2 regions of the Desulfosporosinus sp. SYSU MS00001 genome follow, and region 2 is predicted to be linked to the other one. Evidence: predicted binding sites of a transcription regulator. Region 2 holds the regulator's gene; the other holds the start of a gene.
The links. Region 2 encodes Rex, which represses fermentation and respiration genes when NADH is low (regulators of the CRP and FNR family bind a similar motif). Its sites were predicted from a motif close to ATTGTTAANNNNTTAACAAT; they were not measured.
Positions count from the first base shown of each region.

Region 1: ACPUYX_RS14305 (DUF3796 domain-containing protein) is a predicted target of Rex. The motif match lies at 1,311-1,330, and genes of this name have one in related genera.

Region 1 covers NZ_JBNFTW010000007.1:192,481-204,048, forward strand. The annotation lists gene ACPUYX_RS14300 (lipid II flippase Amj family protein) at 306-1,097, shown strand; gene ACPUYX_RS14305 (DUF3796 domain-containing protein) at 1,363-1,734, shown strand; gene ACPUYX_RS14310 (helix-turn-helix transcriptional regulator) at 1,749-1,949, shown strand; gene ACPUYX_RS14315 (TolC family protein) at 2,246-2,479, shown strand; gene vanS (vancomycin resistance histidine kinase VanS) at 2,581-3,711, shown strand; gene ACPUYX_RS14325 (D-alanyl-D-alanine carboxypeptidase family protein) at 3,805-4,782, shown strand; gene ACPUYX_RS14330 (MFS transporter) at 4,973-6,163, opposite strand; gene ACPUYX_RS14335 (long-chain-fatty-acid--CoA ligase) at 6,740-8,215, shown strand; gene ACPUYX_RS14340 (helix-turn-helix transcriptional regulator) at 8,705-9,166, shown strand; gene ACPUYX_RS14345 (alpha/beta hydrolase) at 9,153-9,848, shown strand; gene ACPUYX_RS14350 (helix-turn-helix domain-containing protein) at 10,174-10,722, shown strand; gene ACPUYX_RS14355 (class I SAM-dependent methyltransferase) at 10,840-11,568, shown strand, end outside.
Region 2 covers NZ_JBNFTW010000001.1:83,371-94,938, reverse strand. The annotation lists gene ACPUYX_RS00425 (MerR family transcriptional regulator) at 1-411, opposite strand, end outside; gene ACPUYX_RS00420 (hypothetical protein) at 767-1,330, shown strand; gene ACPUYX_RS00415 (hypothetical protein) at 1,327-1,518, opposite strand; gene cimA (citramalate synthase) at 1,647-3,251, opposite strand; gene ACPUYX_RS00405 (redox-sensing transcriptional repressor Rex) at 3,889-4,521, opposite strand; gene ACPUYX_RS00400 (SPOR domain-containing protein) at 4,720-5,412, opposite strand; gene ACPUYX_RS00395 (anion permease) at 5,606-6,613, opposite strand; gene ACPUYX_RS00390 (DUF47 domain-containing protein) at 6,606-7,232, opposite strand; gene ACPUYX_RS00385 (bifunctional folylpolyglutamate synthase/dihydrofolate synthase) at 7,417-8,742, opposite strand; gene ACPUYX_RS00380 (valine--tRNA ligase) at 8,765-11,431, opposite strand.

The sequences.
Region 1 (11,568 bases), on a different contig from region 2:
AAAGAAGATAGGCTTCTGCTCAGGGGACTTCATTTTGTATTTCTGGATTAAAAATGGCTAGCGATTTCCATTTTAGTGTAATTTGAGATATAATTAGCAAAAGTACCGGAGAGGAGACCCCGGTCAGTAAATCGAGTTATGTTACATAGAACTTTACCAAGCTGATTTTTGATCAACATGAGACTGACAAGAATGTTGGTCTTTTATTTTTAGTGGTTCTGGGGGAAGTGCTTCTGATTGACTTCAAGGAGAGGGAATTACCAGTATTTTTTGCTAAAGAAAGAATTATACGTGAAGGAGACGTTATGAGTATTCAAATCATCCTGGTCTTTGTGCTTAATTTTCTAATATCCATTATTGGAACCCTGGCATACTCCGTCCGCTTGGTGGGGATTCGGACGGGTAAGATCGCCGTATCGTTTGCTCTTTTCAATATCCTGATGCTGGTCTCAAGGATTGCGGTTACTTTTCAGGTTCCCATTCTCACTAAATATGTGGAAAGAGCTTCGGGAAGCGGCGATTTATTAGCCCTTTTTAATGCCATCATTCTAATTTCTGGTGTGGCGACGGTTTTTGGAGCCTTGTTGATTCCCACCTTTCAAAGAATTCTCTGTAAGGGAGTAGAGGCTTTTTCTGCAGACAGGTCATTGTCGAAATTGATTTTACACAGCTTTTCCAAGGCCGGGATTCACTATATGAAAGAATGTGTTTCCGTGCCGGGGAAAGAACATGTTAAACAGCTAAGTTATGGAAGATTGCCCAAGAGAATCATTGTCGCCAATGTGGCGGCGGTTGCGTTGATTACGATTGGGTCCCTGGCTCCCATTTACGCGGGAGCTATTGAACCAGATTTGAGAGCGACCTGCATTACCTTATCCTCGATTGTGAATGGGATTGCCACCATCTTAATGACAATTTTGATTGATCCCAAATTATCCATCATGACGGACGATGTCATTGACGGGAAATGTACGGAGGAAGACTTCAGGTTATGTGTCATTGGCTTAGTGGGGAGCAAAACCCTGGGAACTTTTGCGGCAGTCTTTTTACTGATTCCCTTCTCTTATCTGATTGTGATCGCAGCCAATATTATCTAGACAACTTTTGACGTATGATCCCGCGCTTGGTGTACTGTCTGCCATCAAGCCGGTAAGCTATATTTTATTTGAATGCTCCGGGTTAAAATGAGCTACTTGATGTATTCCGTGAAGGTAGAAAAATGCGAAAGAAAGATTAATTCAATAACTTTTAGCTAGGCTATAAAATAATCTGATGTTTATTTACGATATGTATTGACGGCCTGCTCCCATAGTGATATATTTGTCACAAAGTTACAAATATATCACTATGGGAGGTTTTATTATGAAGATTAAGAGTGCATCTCCAAGATCTATTAAATATGCGTGGCTTTTTGGCTTTTTTGGATTTCAAGGTTTCACATATTTTAAAACGGGTAACCCGTTATCGCTATTTTGGTTTAGTTTTTTCGGTTTTTTTGCTTATTACTTTATAGCAAAAATGGCTGGCGAAATGCAGGATGAGCGTTATTTTGAAAACAGCAAAAACGCAAAGCTGAAAACTGCTGCCATTCCTTTAGTCACTTTGTTTATTATTGGTTTTTGTTCGGGATTTCCTTTTGTTACAAAAGAACTAATTATTTTAACTTGTGCTTTTGGATGGGCGGTTACGCTTATATCTTATGCCTTTCTTTTTTGGTATTATGATAAACATTAAAGGGGGTGAGTTTCATCGAAAAGTTTACTTGTAATTTAAAGAAATATCGTCAACTCATTGAGTTGACTCAAGATGAACTTGCCCAATTAGTTGGAGTACGGAGAGAAACTATCATTAGACTGGAAGCAGGCAAGTACAATCCATCACTTAAATTAGCCATTGATATTTCACGAGTTGTAAAAACACCAATTGAGGAGATTTTTATTTTTGAGTAGTGTTACGTTTTCTAAGGTTACACCGATTGATCAGTTCACTAACCTGGTGAAATTAAAAATATAGCCCTCATAAGGAAAACTTAAGAAATTAATAAGAAATTATTTAAAGAAAGCCTATCCCTCTTCGGTAGAATGAAGTTATCGAATCGGATAGGCTTTTATAATTTCAGAAAGGGGGCCCCGGAGATGTTGGTGATACTGTAGAGCCGAGTGAACTCCTGGCGGAATTAGATACCGGTAACCTGCAGGCTGACCTGATAGAGGCCCGGGCAAATCTCGATAGCCAGAATGCCAACTTGGAGTCTCTAAAAAAGGGCGCCACCAAGGAAGACTTAGAAAAGTCCCAGGCCAGTGTAAGCATGGCCCAGGCTAGCTATGATAATGCCAAAGCTTCTCTCGGCAGAAGTCAGACTCTTTATCAGTCCGGGGCGGAAGCTCAGTCAGATTTAGACCAGGCCAAGCTGGATTTTGCCAATGCAGAGGCCAAATTAAAACAGGCCCAGGCAGACGGGATCCTATTGATGCCTTAAGATTTGAAAAATAATGAGTGTTTAATCAGGAAGAAGTGATAAACTAATGAGTATCACTATTTAGGTTGTCTATCAAAACGGTATGGGGAGTTGGCTATAAATTGAAAAGTAAGATAGATAAAAGAAGGAATGATTATACAAAATTAAAAAGAAAAGTATTTCTTCAAATGCTTCTGATTACAGTTGCCGCCGCTGTGACTGTTTATCTATTGCGCTCTATCCTGCGTGGACATGTCGGAGATCGTATCGTTCGATTATTAGTCAGCGCTTTTAGATTTGATAATTCGGACGCCCAGCAAATCTATCAGTTGGTGATACGCAACAATATGGATACGATCCTTTTTGTTGTAATCCTAATAGTTTTAGTTATATTACTTTTTCTATTTTCTGTTTCCTGGTTCACAAATTATTTCGATGAAGTCAGTGCTGGAATGGACAAGCTTGTTGCGGAATTCGATGCTGAAATTAAATTATCACCCGAATTGGATTTTATGGAAAATAAGCTTAATCAGTTAAAAAACAACTTGGAAAAACAAAAGAAAGCTGCGCTTGATGCCGAGCAGCGCAAAAACGATTTAGTCGTTTACTTGGCTCATGATATAAAGACACCTCTGACCTCCGTTATAGGGTACTTAAGTCTTCTGGATGAAGCTCCTGATATGCCTCCAGAACAGAAGGCAAAATATGTCGGTATTACCTTGGAAAAAGCTTATCGCTTAGAGCAGCTTATCAATGAGTTTTTTGAGATCACAAGGTTTAATCTTCAAACGATTGTTTTGAATAAAGAAAAAATCAAATTACAGTTCATGCTCCAGCAGATGGCCGATGAATTCTATCCAATGTTGACTCCACAAGGAAAACGAGTGTCAGTCAATGTGCCTGACGACCTCACTCTGTTGGGAGATGCTGACAAACTGGCTCGTGTGTTCAATAACATTTTGAAAAATGCGATAGCCTATAGTTATGATAACAACGTTATTGATATTTCTGTTAAACAGCAGGACAAAACTATTGTTATAACGTTTACTAATCAAGGAAATCCAATCCCGCAGGCAAAGCTTGAAACTATTTTCGAAAAATTTTACCGCTTAGATTCCGCTCGTTCCACAAACACCGGTGGAGCAGGGTTAGGCTTGGCGATCGCCCAAGAAATTGTCACGGCTCACGATGGAACAATCTCTGTGGAAAGCAACACAGAAAATACGACATTTACAGTAAAGCTTCCGTCATAAGAAAAACTTAAGAAGTTCATAAGATGGAATTCCAACATAGCACCTTGTTCTGTGGTTGAATAATATCAGCATAGAATAAGGAGCTGTTTTAATATGGTACGAAAAGTAAAAAAGAAAAAATCAGGAATGCGCAACATTGTATCATTTCTGTTGATGGTTGGAATTGCTGCTTTTGTTTATAAATCTATCATTATTCCTGGATACCCTCACATCTTTAAAGAAGAATATGACAATATAACCTCGTCCTATTCTTCTTTAAAGACAACACCCGATCCCTCTGCTTCTATATCCTTGGATAAACTGAACAGTCCTAATGCGATTCTGATCCGGTTAAATGATCATACCATCCTGATGCAGAAAAATAGTGAAGAAAAAATCTATCCTGCTTCTTTGACTAAAATGATGACAGCCATTATTGCAATAGAAAATTTACCTAATCTGAAGAAAGAAATCAAACTGACCAATTCTACGTTTCAAGGGCTGTACGGAGCAGATGCATCAATGGCCGGCTTTCTACCGGGTGAGCAAGTCAGAGCAATCGATCTGTTATACGGAGTAATGCTGCCGAGCGGTGCGGAGTGCTGTATTGGACTTGCTGATCAGATTGCGGGATCAGAACAGAATTTCGTAAACTTAATGAATCAAAAGGCTGCAGAACTTGGCATGAAAAATACCCATTTTGAAAATTCTACCGGACTTCACAACGAAAATCACTACACAACAGTCAAAGACCTGGCTATTCTTCTCAGTTATGCTTTACAAAATGATACTTTCCGGGAGATTTTTACTTCATCCCGTCATTCAACACCACCCACGAATAAGCACCCTCGGGGGATAACCTTTTACAGTACCACATTTGAAGAACTCAACAATCAAAATATTATTGGTGGGGAAATCTTAGGAGGGAAAACCGGATATACCGATGAAGCCGGTCTATGTCTTGCGAGTCTCGCCAAAGTAGGTAACCAGGAATATATTCTGATTTCAGCTGGCGCGAAAGGAGATCACCAAACGGAACAGTATAATATTACCGATGCCTTAGCCGTATACAACAGTATTGGAAAACGATAAGGTTTTATAGGAGTTTGTTAAGATTTGAAGAATTATATCAAGCGGTTAGTAAAAATAACGGCAGAATTGAATTAGTTGATACCCTTGTCAAGAAATCGCTCAAAAATTAAGGCCTTGAGATACGATAAATCTTACGTAACTCAAGGCTTATTAATTATCTATAGGTATGTACTTTCTGGCCAAATATGTTTTATTTCGCTTTAATGGCGGGATCAACCTCAATCTTAATTCTGCGTGAAAGTATAAAGTTGAGGAACGCGATAACGGCTGCACCCATAAATACAGCTTGATATCCAAAAGCCGACCACAAAAGCCCGCCAAAAACGGGAATCATCATTGAAGCGATGTGCTGCAGGCTCACACCTGTCGATAGCGTTGGGGTTACGTCAGCAAGATCAACGGCAATCTTCCGTAAATAAGTTGACCGCGCCATTTCGACTGCAGCCATGGAATTGTCGATGACATAGCAGCCGGCGATAATCACCGCAGCGATGCCAACGGGAAAAATATCGGCAGAGAACGCATATCCAAGACAGATGGCGAACAATAAAGCGGCCTCCAAAGTCAGAACGAATCGCTCGCCCCGGACGTCTATCAGTCTGCCAATCATCTTACGTGTGCCGATACTCACCAAGGCAACAATCATTCCTAGGATGGCAAACATCTGGGGCTGCACACCGAACACTTTAATCAGCACCCATGGCGCAAACGTCAGAAAAATCTGCGCCCGTGCACCGCTAACGCCGGCCAGTACATAGTAGAGCATATAGCGTCTGCGAAAAACAAATCTTACTTTCCTGGCTTTTGGTTCACCTTTCTTCATCAGCCCCACCGCTAAAGCTGCGAACACATAGAAAACGGCACCTACGATAAAGGCAATGTGATAAGTCATATGCAGGAAGTGAAAGCTCAGGAAGACAAAAACATAGGCAGCAATACTGCCGAACAGGCCGAAAGCGCTAACCGTTCCAAGCCTGGCGCCGAAAGAATTCTGCTTGGACAGGGACATGCCGATGGATGGCGTGACGGGCATAACCATGTGTGTGCCGAGGCTGTACATCATCATCCAGATAATCATAACCGCAAAGGTCGGCGACAATAGGCCGAGTCCAAGCATCCCTAATCCTGCCGCTGTCATACCGAGCATAGCAATTCGCACATCACCGCAAAAACTTAAAACCGCCAGAATTAGCATGATAAAGAACCCCGGGGCTTCCCGCGGTACTTCAAGGAAACCTCTGACATTCTCGGATAGCCGGAATATATCATTTAAATAGTTGTTGAATATCGATGTATTAATGCCTGCACCGATCCCGGCGAACAACCCTGCCAGTAAAAATAGGTTAAAGTCCCGATCACCGTCAATATGTTTACTTTCCATTAAGCCGAACCCTTTCAAACTATATGATGTATTTTTTATCGCTTTTGACATAAACTGCAAGTGCATTATAGCACATGAAAATGCCTCTTTCAATGAGCTGCCTATGCCCCAGGTTTATTAACTCAATTTGATGACAAAGTGGTAAGAAAAAACGCATTAAGTAATGCAGCAGTTTGACTAATGCCAGGGGGATAGGATCAGCTCTGTTCATACAATAAGTTTAGTTTAGACGATATACCTTGCCAAAGAATTCCCGAGCATTTCCTTCACCGACATATTTTTTTCTAAACTGAAAAATCGAGAACCCGAGGCACGTTGATGTTACTTCATTGTAAGTTTTTTTTTGGAAAATCTGTTTCCGTGAACGCAGCCTACGGAGACAGTCATACTGCTGAAGAAGAAATGAAAATGAATAAGATTATTTTTCTTAAGCAAGGAAGATGGTAAAGTTTAAAAACAAAAAAGTCATTTACCTATTTCGTTTTAATACGAAGCGATATATAGTATAATACGATTGCTATTTTTGTTATTTTTTTATTAAATCGATCAAGTTCCTAATGTTTTATGGAGGGCATTATGGTAGGAAAAATTTATAAGAAAGAATATAATCCCAATTCTATCGCAATAAAATTTAAGGGAAATAGTATCACATATGAACAGCTTGATAAAAAAGTTAATCAGTATTCAAGTCAATTATTGAAACTGGGAGTCAAGGCAGAAGAAAGAGTACTACTGAGTTGTCCGAACTCACCTGAATATATCTATTCCTATTTAAGTGTTGTAAAAAATGGAGCAATTATTGTTCCAATGAATATACAGCTTACCATGGATGAAATAACATATTTGGTTAACGATTCTGGAGCTAGTTTTATGATTATACACCCTGCAATTCTTCAAACAATAAAGCGAAGCAAAGAATCGCTCCAAGAGCTTTTGAACATTAAGATTATTGTTCTGAATGAGGAGTTTCAGAGAACTATTTCTGAAATCTTGGTTGAAGCAGTTGAGAATTTTACAGATGAGAATGCCGTATCCACGTTATTATATACCTCCGGTACTACAGGAAACCCAAAGGCCGCAATGCTTACCCATAAAAATCTAGTTACAAATGCTGAACAGTCACGGATTGCGTTTGGTGGGACTGTAAATGATAATTATTTGTGCGTACTTCCGATGTTCCACGTTTTTGGATTTACAGTCTGTGTTCTTAACCCTTTATGGAGCGGTGCAACAGTTACGATATTAGAAAAGTTTCATCCCAAAGAAGTCATAGAATCTTTATTAAATGATGAAGTTACTGTTTTTGCGGGAGTTCCAACGATGTATGTATTATTGTTAGAGGCCTGCAAGAATAACGTTACTTTCCCTAAACTTCGCTTAGCAATTTCCGGGGGAGCAGCACTGCCTGTGGAAGTACTGAGACAGGCCAAAGATATCCTGAAGCTCCCAGTTGTTGAGGGATACGGTTTGACAGAAGCGTCTCCTGTAGTAAGCTTCAATCCTTTGGATGGAATACAGAAGGCAGGCTCTATAGGTCTGCCGCTTAGTGGTGTTGAATGCAAGATTGTTGATGATAGCGATATGGAACTACCGGCTGGTGATGTCGGTGAACTGATAACCATTGGTGACAATGTCATGTTAGGATACTTCAATAAGGAGAAAGAAACAGAAGAGGCATTGAAGAATGGTTGGCTGCATACCGGGGACCTTGCGAAGAAAGATGAAGATGGATATATTTTTATCGTAGACAGGAAAAAAGATTTGATCATTGCTGGTGGCTTGAATGTATATCCTAGGGAAGTTGAGGAAGTTATATATCACTATTCGAAGGTGAAAGAGGCCGCGGTTGTCGGAATTACGGACAAATTGCGAGGCGAGTCTGTGAAAGCTTTTATTGTTCTTAAAGATAATGAAGAATGTACTTCTAAGGAAGTATTTGGATATTTAAAAGAACATCTTGCCAGTTATAAAATACCTCGAAAAATCGAATTTGTATCTGAGCTTCCTAAAAACAGCTCAGGTAAAATACTGAAAAGAATGCTTAAAATGTAGTGATAAGTAAGGATAAAATATGTTCCCTCAAACTGATTGTTTGGGGGAAATTTTTCTTATAGGGTCTTACTTTTACTCAGGACAAAACGAATACACGAAAAGTTTGAGGATTTGCATCCGTTTATCAAAAATGTTCTTGAATCTAATGATCTCTTGTATGATAACGAGCCCCTAGGTTTTTGGGGTCTACCTTTGCGAGACAATGGGAGGTTATATATAGGGATGAGATGTTCAAAACGATCGGGTGGTGACGTCACGGCACCACAAGTTCACCGTTTACTTTATAAAAACCCGCATTTATTGCATCGACCTCATCTGATCTTTCCAGGTGAAAACATAAGAGTAAGGTAAGTTATCATACGGCAAGTTCGTTTCCAGGTGTATTTCCTGCGTGGTGTGGAGTAGGGGATAAGGGAATCTAGGGGATATATTAATTATTGACCTCAACTCCCATATAGTGTAATATTACACTATATGGGAGTTGTTTAGATGACCAGAGATGAATTTGTAAAAAAACTGGACCAAAAACTAAAATTAGTTCGTACAGAGTTTGATTATTCACAGGATAAAATGGCAGAAGTTCTAGGTATGTCTAAAAAAACGCTCGTACAGATTGAAAAAGGCAGGTCGACACTTGGTTGGATGGGTGCAGTAACACTCTGCACGATTTTTGCAAAGAGTGAAATTCTATCTATAATGTTTGGCGGCCAGCCCAATGAAGTAATTATGGCGCTTGCCTTTGACAGTACTGAACGGGACTATCCTAAAACTCTTGGCGGTAAAGTATGGTGGGAAGAGATTGAAACTTCTTTTGGTTATAAGATACAAAAAAACCTAATCTCCCAGCATTATCGAATCCTCGACAGCCAGGAAAGGCGAATTTGTTCTTCCTTTGAATCTGGCAATATAAAAAAACGCTTTGAGGAGCTTGTTCGTAATGAAGAAACATAATACAGGATACCTCCTAATTCATGGTTTTTCAGGAAGCCGCCGTGAGATTGATTCTCTTGTTACTAAACTCAATGAATGTGGGTTGCCAACAGCGATTCCTCTGCTTGCAGGACATGAATCAACTCGAAAGGATCTAGCCAGATCTAAATATACTCATTGGATTCAATCTGTCTTGGATGCTTATGTTGATTTAGAAAAGCGATGCAATAATGTGGTAGTTATCGGATTTTCGATGGGGGGCTTGCTTGGGATTCAACTTTGCCAAGTACATAAGATCCAAGCTTTGGTGCTAATCAATACGCCGATATTTTATGGGAATACGAAACGAGTAATTCTCAATTTAAGATGTGATTTTAGATTTTATGTTAGGAAATATCTAAATTCAAGTGCCAATGTACCCCCTCTTCGAGCTATAATCCAATTTGTAATTTTACTTCATAAAACTAAATCACTCTTAGCAAACATTAAATGTACTTCAATGATCATTCAAACCCTTGACGATGACACAGTTAAGCCAAAGAGCGCAAATTATCTAAATTCTAGAATTGCCGGACCGAAGGTCTTAAAAACTTATCCTATTGGGGGACATGTCGTTTTTCAGAGTGAAACTGGTGATAAAATCAGTGCTGAGCTGTGTTGTTTTCTACAAGAACTAGAAAGGCAGAACTATAAACCCAATTAATACTTGAAAAAAGTAAAGTAAAATTACTTTGAACCCAAAATTACCTTAAGTTAGAAAGAAGCTGAATAGAATGAACAATATTAGCAATTGAGATTAACCATAGCATGTCTAATGCATACAAAACGGTATTAGATAAGTTTAAAGCCTTCCCTAAATTGCTGTTGTTAATAATATTTTATGGTAATTACTGTCTTAGTCAATTATCCTGTTCGTGATAATTTATTGACAGCGAGTTGACTAAAAGGATATAATGTTTCCACAAAGTAAACAATTGATAGATTCATATGAATCTTGATTTAGAGACATTTTAAGGATAGTGACAGATATGGAAGATTTGATTATTAGCAAACAACTAAAACAAGTTCGGCTGGAAAAACAGTTGACATTGGACGAATTAGCAAAGCGCACTGGTTTTACTAAAAGTCTATTGTCAAAAATCGAGAATAATAAGGTGTCGCCGCCACTCAGTACTTTGATGAGAATAACCCGTGCCCTTGATGTTTCCTTAAGTGAGCTTTTTAGAGCTGCTGAAGCGCGTCGCATTGAAATTGTGCGGGGGAATCAGAAAGCGCAAAGACCAAGCAGTACAGTTGACGGGCAAAGGATGGAAAGTCTCGTGCAGGGTTTTCCGCAGCAAAAATTTGAACCAATACTAGTTAGCATAGATAACCAAGCTAGTCATGAGATTAAGCTCTATGACCATCCGGGGCAAGAATTCATTTATGTTCTATCTGGTAAAATGAAGTATGTGTATGGAAATGAAGAATATTTCGTTGAAGCAGGAGATTCACTATACTTTTATGCTGATGTACCACATGGCGCTCTCCCGATGCAGGGGGAGAAGGTAACTTATATTTCGATTCTCAGTCTCTAATAATCTGATAAGTGGGAGTATTACTGTTCGGCAAGGGAAGTATACATTATTTTCACCTATTTTGTTTCCTGATAGTACACAAAGTTTCATAGTATGATATAACTTAGGAGGGATAAAATGTCTATAATTAATTTTAGTAAAGTAGCAAGTGTCTATGAAAAAACAGCTCTCGTACAAAAGTCAGCTTCCGAAGTTCTACTGGATCTATTGTCGATTAAAAATGGTGACGATGTTCTTGATGTGGGGTGTGGGCCAGGCAATGTCTCGATGGAGATAGCCAAGATGACAAAGGGACGAGTGGTTGGAATCGATGTAGCACCGGGAATGATTGAGGAAGCTTGCCGAAGAGGAACAGCATCTGGCAATATAACTTTTGCTGTGCGAGATGCTGCTGATTTTGAATTCATTTCTGAATTTGACGTAATTTTTTCTAATTCCGCTTTTCAATGGTTTAGAGATCCTGATGTTGTTATAAAACGATGTTTTAACGCCTTGAAGTTAGGTGGTCGCATGGGTATACAGGCACCTGCAACCAGAAATTTTTGTTCCAACTTTGTGGCAGCGGAGGAGAAGATTCGGAGCAGCCCAGTAACAAGTGGAGTATTTTCAGACTATAGAAGTCCTTGGCTCTTCTTGGAAAAGGCTGAGGACTATGCGCGACTGTTTGAACGTAATGGTTTTAGAGTCAGTTATAGTCAGATTGTGCAGGAAGAAACTCTTTACAGTGTAGACAAAGCATTTCGGATTTATCAATCTGGAGCAGAAAATGGATACTTAAACCAAGATTATTATCAGGTGCTGTTATCGTCGGATTATGTTGAGATGTTCAGAGAGCTTTTTAGAGAA
Region 2 (11,568 bases):
GAATTCTTTTAACTCAATTTTGTAGTTCATACTACCTGCCTCCACCTTTTTCGGCTGAAGGAAAAGGTCAATTTTACTAATCAGTTCTTTTCCTTTATTGATCTGTTCAGCAATCATTTCTTTCTTCTCGGATAAATAATATGATAAATCATCATGGCTATCACAATTGGCAATGATATCTCTAATTTCTGAAATAGAAAAATCTAAATTACGTAATAAAATAACAACCTTTGCTCTTTCAAAATCATTGTCATCATAATAACGATAAGCGTTTTCTGCACGGTAAGACGGCTTCAAGATATTCTGTTCATCGTAATACCTCAAGGTCTTAACCGTTAGATTTGTAATTTTTGAAAACTCACCGATTTTATAAATGACCTCACCTCCTCGTAAGCAGTATAAACCCTCCATTGCAAGGGATAGTCAATAGGCCTTTCTGGAATCTTTGCTTTATATGCCTTCACCTAACCAGGATAAACCAACTATCGGGTATACCTGGTTCAAAATCACTTTGTTCTCTGACGAATTCCACTACTTGTTCAATTGTGAAATCTACCCATAATTCACTTTGATATAGCGCAACTTTGGGATTAGTCCTATACCGAAAAAACCCCTCAGCATCCGTTTCTTTAAATTCCTGTGCGACCAATACCCCTAGACAAATGATAAATGATTATGGAAATAGCTGTTTGAAAAATCCACAATGCAAATTTCCAGTATCATATTTTTCAACCTGGAAACTCTAACTAAAAGGAGTGTGATAAGGTTGAAAAAAATAAACGATAGAATTTTCCTTGGAATGTTATCCGGTATGGTTGGTTTAATCGCTTTAATGGTCACTGATAATATCTCGTCAAAAATGAGAATTTCACAACGATCATTTGCAACGACGGCTGCTGGCGTGTGGGTATCTTCTCGAAGACAAGCGGAAAAATGGCAAGGACAACTTCTTGGAACATTAATGACTATAGGATTAGGCATGGTCGGTGGTGTTTCAGCGGTTAAACTGTTAACTACTTATGGTCGTGACAAATTAGTTCCTAAAGGTATTTTTTTGGGAGTTACGTTTGGGTCGGTGATAACAGCTATGCTTAGCGGCCTTGCTCATAACAAAGTTAAACCCAAAGATGCTAATAGTAATCTTTCATATCTGATATCTCATGCAATATTTGGTTTAGCAACAGTAATAACAGCTGCTAAGGCAGGTGATGATTCTTTGTTTGACGCTCCCCCTAAAAATGATTACTTACAATCAACAGAACAAACAACCGAGCAAATCATAGGGGCGAAAAATGATGACATTCAACCTCTCCAGCCTATATATCATTAATAAAATGTTTTGGCACTCATACAAAAAATCGTATGAGTGCCTTCTTTAATAACAAAGCCAAGAGGGTCGCAATTATACGGCGTGAAGCCTCTGCGGGAATCGCAGCCAAACTCGGCTTTAAATTCTCTTTCATCAGTGGGGCGGGAAACAGGACGTTTCCCGCCGGCCTTGCGACAGGGATGTCGCATAGGCCGGGCACCCCACCCACTTGCATCAAGAATTTAAAGCCCTAGTTTGGCGCGACGACCGCATGGCCGAACAAGTATAATGCGACCCTCGGCAGAATAAGAGACCCTTTAACAAACCCCAGCAGGGCTTAAACCCGCGCCCGACGCGCCCCCTCATCAAACTTCCAAATCGTCCAATTAATCGCATCAAGCAAAGCCTGCGCACTGGCTTTAAGAATATTATTGGAAACCCCAATCGTCCCCCAAACCTCGTGCCCCAAACGCGTATCAATAATAACCCGAACAATAGCCTCAGTCCCTCGCGAACCATCCAAGACCCTAACCTTATAATCCACCAGTTCACTCTCCGCCAGAATCGGAAAGAAACTTGCCAGAGCCTGGCGCAGCGCCGAATCCAGAGCATTCACAGGACCATTTCCTTCTGCGGCAATTTGCACAGTTTGTTCCCCAACTTTGACCTTCACAACAGCCACTGAATCAAGTTCACCGCGCAGCGGATCACTCCAGACATGATAATCTAAAACTTCAAAGGGAGATGTAAAACGATTTAAGGTGCGGACCAGCAGCAAATCAAGACTTCCCTCAGCAGCCTCGAACTGGAACCCATTGTTCTCCATGTCCTTAATCTCGAGCATGGCCTTTTCCACCAAGGGATCTTCTTTAACAATATCCGGATCAAAACGGCGCAGCCGTTCAAAAATATTCGCTTTCCCCGCTTGATCGGAAATCAAGATTCTCCGTTCATTCCCTACTTCGCCCGGATCCATGTGTTCAAAGGTCCGATGATTCTTAAGAATCGCATCGACATGCATCCCGGCTTTATGAGCAAAGGCGCTGCGGCCCACGTAAGGCTGCTTCTCGTCAAAGGGCGCATTGGAAAGCTCTGCGACAAAGCGGGAAAAGGGGGTGATTTTGTGCAATGCGGAATCCGGAAGAACATTATAGTTTCCCTTGACTTGTAAAAGGGGAACTAAAGTACTTAAATTGGCGTTTCCGCAGCGCTCACCGTATCCGTTCCAGGTTCCCTGGATTTGAGTTACCCCTGCCTCTACGGCCACCAGAGAGTTAGCCACTGCTAAACCGCTGTCGTTATGAACATGAATTCCTAACTCTTGCGGCGCAAATTCACGCCTTACCATTTCTACTCCCAAGGCGATATCCTTCGGCAAAGAACCGCCATTCGTATCACATAAGATAGCTATGGAAGCTCCGGCTTCAAGAGCCATCTTAATACACTGCAAAGCATAGTCAGGGTTTTCTTTAAACCCATCAAAAAAATGCTCAGCGTCAAAAAAGACATCATGTCCTTGTTTGACTAAAAAGGAAACAGATTCACTAATCAGGCGCAGATTTTCCTCCAAGTTCGTCCGTAAAACATCGCGAACATGCAGATCCCATGCTTTTCCGAAAATAGTAATAGTTTTAGCCCCGGAAGCCACCAACTTAAGCAGAATCTCACTGTTTTCCGGCGCTTCATTCACTTTGCAGGTACTTCCAAAGGCAGCAATATGTGTCATAGGAACCTCTTGTTCCTTGAGAAGCTGAAAGAAATTATCATCTCTGGGATTAGCTCCCGGCCATCCTGCTTCGACAAAGAGACTGCCCATTTCCCCGATCCGCTTGACATAACTCAGCTTATCTTGTGTCGAAAAATGAATCCCTTCTCCCTGCGCACCATCTCTCAAGGTTGTATCATAGATTGTAATTTTTCTTTTGACCCCATTTTGATCCATTTTTCCCCTCCTGAATTCAAAAGTAAACCAAATGGTATCTGAAAGCCCCGCAGCCGTTCCTAAGAACTTCCACAGGGCTTTTGTCCCACACGGTGTAGTTGGGTATTATCCAACCTGTGTTGCTCGGTCCAGACCCGTACGGCGGAACCCTTAACACACTTCTTGCATTCTATTATATGACACAAACCCCTTGATGTACAACAGTGCATTTTCCATTACAATAATCAATTACGAAACAATAGCAGAAATTTCATAATCCTTGCGCCTAATTTTGTATAATTATTTTATTAAAGGACAAGCATATTTATTTAAATAGTTAAGTTAATTATTTTTTTAATTTGCATAAATCGATTTTCTAAGGTCAATTCACCGGCGCTTAAAAAGCAGAATCTAAAACCAATTAACAAGGAACTCATTTTCTTTGAAGAAACAACAATGAGAACGGTCTATGCCTATTTAAAGGCATTTGACCGAACTCATTAGTTAGCAACTATTTTCATATGAGGCTATTCCATTAGTTAATTCATTATAGTCAAGTTCCTATAGTGAATTAACTATAGGAAATTTCCCTTGAGTTAATCCCGATAGTTAATTTCTCATCGTTATTTCTTAGCAGCATAGTTCCTTATGCATGACTCTAGAATCTTTGAGCTCCAACGTTAAAGGTAAGTACTTCAAGGTTAACAGCAAGATCCACATTCCTCAGTTCAATCTCAGGCGGAACATTCAAGACGACAGGTGCAAAATTTAATATTGCCTGCACACCGGCCTTAATAAGTTTATCCGCAATTTCCTGAGCGACAGACGAAGGTACGGCTATAATACCGATCTGGGTTTGATTTTGCCTCGTAACTTCTTCAATCTCTTGAATTGGTAAGATTTCAACGTCACCGATTTTAGTTCCTATCTTGCTAGGATCCGAATCAAAAATACTGGTAATGATGAACCCCCGCTCACGAAAACCTTTGTATGAACTTAACGCCAAACCTAAGTGCCCGGCACCGACCAAAGCAACGCTCCAATCAACACTTAACCCAAGAATCCTTAAAATATGCTGACGAAGATCTTTGACGTTATATCCTACACCCCTTGTTCCAAACTCTCCGAAGTAGGCAAGGTCTTTCCGGACTTGTGCGGGGCTGACGCCGACTCCTTCCGCGATATCCCCTGATGAGGTGGTAATTATTCCTTTTCTATCGACGTCTGTCAGATGTCGTGAGTAAACTGAAAGTCGAATAATGGTAGCCTCTGGGATTTTAAGCGTTTTCAATAAGTTCCCTCATTTCTCATCTGATATTTAAATCAAATAAACTTAATCGGTTAATACTTAGATAATTATAAGATAGTTATGTTAATTATATCACTATTAATAAAAAACGCAAATAGTTCCATTTTATAATCTTCTGACTATTAGTCATCGCCCTTAATACTCTCCCTTTAGCATTTTTTAGCTTATATCTTATAGTTATTATTTCCCAGAAAACGCATTTATAATCCTCGTGGCGGCAAAATATAGAGCCAATCCTAAAAGCTGCTGATCTTGCGGATCATTCTTCGACCGAAGCAAATTATAGAGATTATGAAGCTGAACTAATTGGGTAGGGGAATGCTCTCCAGCCAGACTATTCCATAGTTCGAGTTCCTGAGCTAAGCGTTGAGAGCAGATTCCTTCCTGCAAGAGAGCATTGACGTTGGTCAGGAGTTCTATCGTCAGACGAGAGCCATTTCCTAAAACACGAAACGTCCGCTCCGGAAGTTCAACTTGTTTAATCACAGCGGGAATACCCCTGGTAGCAAGAGCTTCTTTAACACCGCTTAATTCCTTTGCCGTATGGCCAAAACCGATAGCGACAATCCAAGGGTTCCTGCTGATAATGCCACCCGCATTTGCTAACTCCTGAAGCTGCTTAAGGCAGGACTGAGCATTTTCTTCACTCTGAAAAACACCAATTTGGCAGGTCCAAAAGGTTGCTTTGGGCAGCACCAACGTGTCGGCTTGATTTTTTATTTGACTGTCAGATGTGGTTTGGGGAATGCTTACCTTTGCCGAATGTTCTACAAGTTCTAAATAGGCCTTTCCGATTCCCCAGGTCAGTAACCCCAGAGCCATCATCGCCAAGAGCACCAACGTGAGAATACGCAGCCGCTGAAAATAATTCATCCTTCTACTCCTCCCGTAGGGTCCGGACAACCCTTCTACCGGAAGATATGTAGCAAAACCGAAAAATAGACTCCAAAATTCAAAAAGGGGCTGCCGCAAACTCTTAACAGTTTACGGTACCCCTCTTTAGCTTCGTTATCCCCATCTTAGACCCTCACTTCTCCAAGTGGGAGTTATTACTTCGATTTCACTCCTACATAATTCTAGAAACGATAAGATAGTATAGGGCAGCTATCAGCGAAGTTGTGGGAATTGTCACAATCCAAGCAATCAGCATTTGTTGGGCAACGCCCCAACGCACAGCCGAAACCCTTTTGGCACTGCCGACTCCCATAATAGAACCGGAGACAACATGGGTCGTCGAAACCGGAAGGTGAAGACTTGGAAATACAGTCGCCGTCCAGATGACAATTGAAGAGCTCAGATCGGCAGCAAAGCCGTTAATGGGTTCCAGTTTAAAAATTTTCCCGCCCATGGTATGAATGATTTTCCAGCCCCCGGCAGCCGTCCCCAGAGACATGGCCAGAGCACATGCCAGTTTAACCCAAAGAGGAGGTGCCAGAACTGTCTGAGCCTGAATTCCAGTGGCGATGAGAGTCATAGTAATAATCCCCATGGATTTTTGGGCATCATTGGAGCCATGATTAAAGGCCAACAAGCCTGCAGAAAGAACCTGCATTTTCTTGAATCCATGATTGACACGTGACGGTGATAATTTACCAAAGGCCATACTTAAGATTTTCATAATGATAAAGCCTAAAATCATACCAACAATGGGAGAAAAGATCAAGGCTGCCAGGATCTTGCCTAAGCCATCCCAATGCAGAACAGCAAAGCCGGCTTTGGCGGCAGCAGCACCGGCAACACCTCCCACGATAGCGTGAGAAGAGCTGCTGGGAATTCCTAAATACCAAGTTACAAGATTCCAGGTAATAGCGCTTAGCAAGGCAGCAATAATGACCTCTTGGGTTGTTAACTTGGGCGAAACAATATCCTTGGCAATCGTCTGGGCGACTCCCGTGCTGACCAATGCTCCCAGCAGATTAAATGCCGCAGCTAAAACAACGGCATGCTTCGGACTCAAAGCCCGAGTTGATACGCTGGTGGCAATGGCATTTGCTGTATCATGGAATCCATTAATATAGTCAAAGCATAAGGCCAAAAAGACAACAACTACTAATAATACGCCAATATTAGTCATATTTGAGAACCACACTTTTTAGAAGATCGGCAATAGATTCACAATGATCTAACGTCGTTTCGATATGCTCAAGAATCTCTTTCCATTTAATAATCTCTATGGGATCCTTTTCAAATTCAAAAAGTCGAGCCACTTCCTGGCGATAAAGTTTATCTCCCGCGCTTTCCAGATGATAGATTTCCTCCGCTGCGGCAAGGATCGTGGTCTTTTTGAAATGAATATTGCCTAAACAAGAGAAGGCTGATTGGATTTGCTGTGTTGCCAGTTCCACTAAATGAACAAGTTCTTGGGCACCAAGGGAAGGCTTTCCGGTTCGGTAGAGAAGCATGCGTTCCACAGTACCTTCGGCAAAATCAACGATATCATCCAGTACTTGAGCGAGTTTATAGATGTCTTCTCGATCCAGGGGTGTGATAAACGTAGAATTAAGACGTTCCATGATTTGATTGGTTATATTGTCCGCTTCATGTTCAAAACGATGCATTTGAGCCGCATCTTCCGAGGATACTGAGTCTTGCTGCATAATATCCTGGAGTCTCTTTAGGGTCTTGGAAACGATTTGGGTACTTTGAGTGAAAAGCAAATAGAATTTATCTTCTTTAGGCGACAAACCGAACATACGAAATAACCCCCAACGTATTTTTTTCAGCTCCCTAGAAAACGCAAACTATTTCATGTCATTCCAGGGAGTATTGTATCAAATCTTTGGGGGTTTGTGTAAAAAATATGTTAAGTTTTTCGAAAGAGTTTCCAAAAAAGTGACTTTTGTTAGGATTTTAGGCCTTTATGATGTTAAGAAAAAATTATCGTTTCTTTAACTCCTCAATTAAGGCTTGACGAGCATCGGCAAGCATGTAAAGTGAACCTGTAACACAGAGCATATCCTTTTCACCCAGGCGGCTTAGGGCATAAATAACCGCCTCTTTGGGATCTTCAATACATTGAACGGGACGGCCGTGCTTTTCGGCCAGCCTCCCCAGAGACGTCCAATCTCCGGCCCGCGGAGAATTGGGGCGGGTGACAATTATCTCCTCAGCCATGGGCACCAGCATATCCACAACCTTTTCCCGCTCCTTATCGGCCAGCATGCCGAAACAAAGGATGAGGCGTTCCCGGGAATAGAGGGGCAGGGCTTCCGCCAAAGCTTGAGCCCCATCAACATTATGAGCCCCATCTAAAAGAATTTTAGGTTTAAGGGAAAGTAATTCTAAGCGTCCGGGCCATTCGACATTGCGCAGGCCCGCATAGATAGCCTCCCTCGGAATTGTTACTCCGTAATTGCTCTGCAAAAGTTCGCAGACGGTTACAGCTGTTGCGGCATTACGCAGCTGATGAAGACCTATAAGGTGAAGACGCAATTTGTAATACGTCGAGTGCAGGCCCACCAGGTCAAATTCCTGTTCCAGTTCACCGCTCCAAATGCTCTCCCAGTTGACATCTTCGCCAACCAGGTATAAGGGCACGCTGTTGGCCTGTGCCGTGTCACGCAGGACTTGAATAACATCAGGGTTTTGCGCAGCCGTTACCACCAAAGACTCCGGTTTAATAATTCCGGCCTTGACGTTGGCAATGGATACCAGGTCAGAGCCCAGATAATCCATATGATCCATGGCGACATTGGTAATCACAGAAATCAGGGGGTTTACTACATTGGTGGAATCTATGGCCCCGCCTAAACCGACTTCTATGAGAGCATAATCAATTTCTTCTTGAGCGAAGTAAAGGAGCGCCAGAGCAGTGCTCACCTCAAATTCTGTGGGATGCTCAAACCCTTCTGCCACCATCGCCTCCAAATGGGGACGAAGGTCATCAATGATCTGGATCATTGTTTCTTTGGGAATCATTTGCCCGTTGATTGTCATACGCTCACGATAATCGTGGAGATGAGGCGACGTAAAGACACCAACCTTATAGCCTGCTTCCCTTAAGATCCGGGCAATCATCACTGTCGTTGAGCCTTTGCCATTGGTCCCCCCCACATGGACGACGCGCAGTTTCTTTTCCGGGTTGCCTAACCGTTTCAGAAGCTCCCGGATTCTGTCCAAGCCAAAGTTCATCCCAAATGTTGTCAGGTTGACAAGGTAATCAAGACTTGCTTGATACGTTTGCTCAAGTTCCATTGATTTCATCTCGTTTTCCCCCTGTAACTTATTAACTCTGCTGCAATTCCTTTAGACGCTCTTCTAAAGCAATTTTGCGAGCAGCTAAACCTTCCGCTCTTTCCCGCTCTTTAGCCACAACAGCTGCCGGCGCTTTGCCGACAAAGCCTGGGTTATTAAGCTTCACTTCCAGTACCTTCTGTTCAGAAACCACGAGAGCGATCTCTTTCTCTAAACGGGCCACTTCCTTATCCAGATCCATGAGCCCTTTTAACGGGAGATAAATTTCCACACCCTCTAAAACAGCGCTGGCCGCTTGTGAAGGTTTTTCGGCCGCAGCTTCGAGCAGTTCCACACTCGCTCCTCCGGCAAGCTTTAAGATATCTGCTTTTCCCCGTTCCAAAACCTGACGCTGGCTGGGATCGGCGGCCAGGATCAGAATCTCCACTTTCTGGCCGGGTGAGACTTTCATTTCAGCTCGGATATTTCGTATGGCTTTAATAGCATCCATCAAAAGCGTCATGTTTCTCACAGCATCTTCTTCATGATAAGCCGGTGCCTCAGGCCAGGACTGCATCATAATGCTGGCTCCTTCAACAGGAAGGTTCTGCCAAATTTCTTCTGTCAAGAAAGGCATAAAGGGATGCAATAAACGCAATGTCCCTTCGAGGACTTCCAGGAGAATAGATTGGGCGGTATGACGGGCAAGCACATCTTCTTTGTTATAAAGGCGGGGCTTGCTGAGTTCAATATACCAATCACAGAATTCATTCCAAATAAATTCATACAGAATTCGGCCAGCTTCACCGAGATCGAAGGATTCCAGGGCTTCTGACGTTTTCTCAACGATGGAGGCGTAACGGGTCAAGATCCAGCGGTCTGCCAGGGTAAGCTCTCCCCTTGGACCAACCTCGTAGTCTTCTAAGTTCATGAGCACAAAGCGGGAAGCATTCCAGATCTTATTGCAGAAATTCCGGGTTGCCTCCAATCGTTCCGGATGAAAGCGCAAGTCGTTGCCCGGAGTATTGCCGGTAATCAACATAAAGCGCAGGGTATCGGCTCCATACTGTTCAATAACCTCAATCGGGTCAACACCGTTGCCCAGGGATTTGCTCATTTTTCGGCCTTTAGCATCGAGAACCAAGCCGTGAATCATTACCTTCGGGAAAGGCACTTCTTTCATGAACTCCATAGCCATAAAGATCATGCGCGCGACCCAGAAAAAGATAATATCCCTGCCGGTTACCAACACCGACGTCGGATAAAACTGCTTCAGTTCCGGTGTTTTTTCCGGCCAGCCCATGGTGGAAAATGGCCATAGTCCTGAGGAAAACCAGGTATCTAAAACATCAGGATCTTGCTTGAGATGAACTCCTCCGCAAGAAGGACAGCTTGTGGGGTCTTCCTTCGAACAGATCTCCTGACCGCAATCGTCGCAATACCAAACCGGAATGCGGTGTCCCCACCACAGTTGACGGGAAATACACCAATCACGAATATTTTCCATCCACCCGAGATAAATCTTATCAAAGCGATCCGGCACAAATCCTAAACGCCCGTCCTTAATGACCTCAATGGCCGGCTTAGCCAAAGGCTCCATTTTCACAAACCATTGTTTGCTGACCATGGGTTCGATAACTGTGGCACAGCGATAACATTCCCCGACAGCATGAGCATGGGCATCGATTTTAACTAAAACACCCAAGGCCTTGAGATCCTCGACGATCACTTTGCGGGCCTCAAAACGGTCTAACCCTTGATATTTCCCGGCGTGCTCATTCATTTTGGCTTCTTTGTCCATCACGGCAATTTGAGGCAATTGATGGCGCAGACCAATTTCAAAATCGTTGGGATCGTGGGCCGGGGTTATTTTCACGGCACCGGTGCCAAACTCCCGATCCACATACTCATCGGCAATAATCGGAATTTCTCGTCCCACCAGCGGCAAGATCAAGGTTTTGCCGATTAAATGCTGATAACGCTCGTCCTCTGGGTGAACAGCCACTGCTGTGTCTCCCAGCATCGTCTCCGGTCTTGTCGTGGCAACAATTAAGGTTTCATCACTATCTTTTACAGGATAGCGTAAATGATACAAGTTTCCTTCGCTGTCCACATGCTCAACTTCAATATCCGAAATCGTAGTGTGGCATTTTGGACACCAATTGACAATATAATTTCCCCGGTAAATCAGCCCCTTTTGATACAACGTTACAAAGGCTTCTCGAACCGCCTGGGAACAGCCTTCGTCCATAGTAAACCGTTCCCGCTCCCAGTCACAGGAAGCACCTAACCGGCGCAGTTGCTGGGTAATCCGCCCGCCATACTGATTTTTCCATTCCCATACCCGATCTAAAAATTTCTCACGTCCAAGTTCCTGCCGGTTCGTCCCTTCTTTGACGAGCTGAGCTTCCACTTTGGCCTGCGTAGCAATCCCGGCATGATCCGTCCCGGGCAGCCAAAGGGTATTAAAACCGCGCATGCGCTTATACCTTGTTAAGATGTCCTGGATCGTTCCATCCATGGCATGGCCTAAGTGCAGAGCACCTGTAACGTTCGGCGGCGGCATGACAATACTAAAAGGGTTTTTCTTCTCATCAACCTCCGAATGAAAAAATCCGTTTTCCTCCCAAAATTGATACCATTTTCCCTCAACTTGACTTGAATCATAGGCCTTAGCCATTTCTATTTTTTCCGATTTTTCATTAAGAATTTCATCCATAATGTGCCAAACTCCTTCCTGCATTGTTGAATTAAAAAAGCCTTTCATCCTGATAAAGGACGAAAAGCGATCGTGGTACCACCTTAATTTAGTGAAACAACCTTAAAGTCATTGTTGGTTTCACACTCATTGTTTGT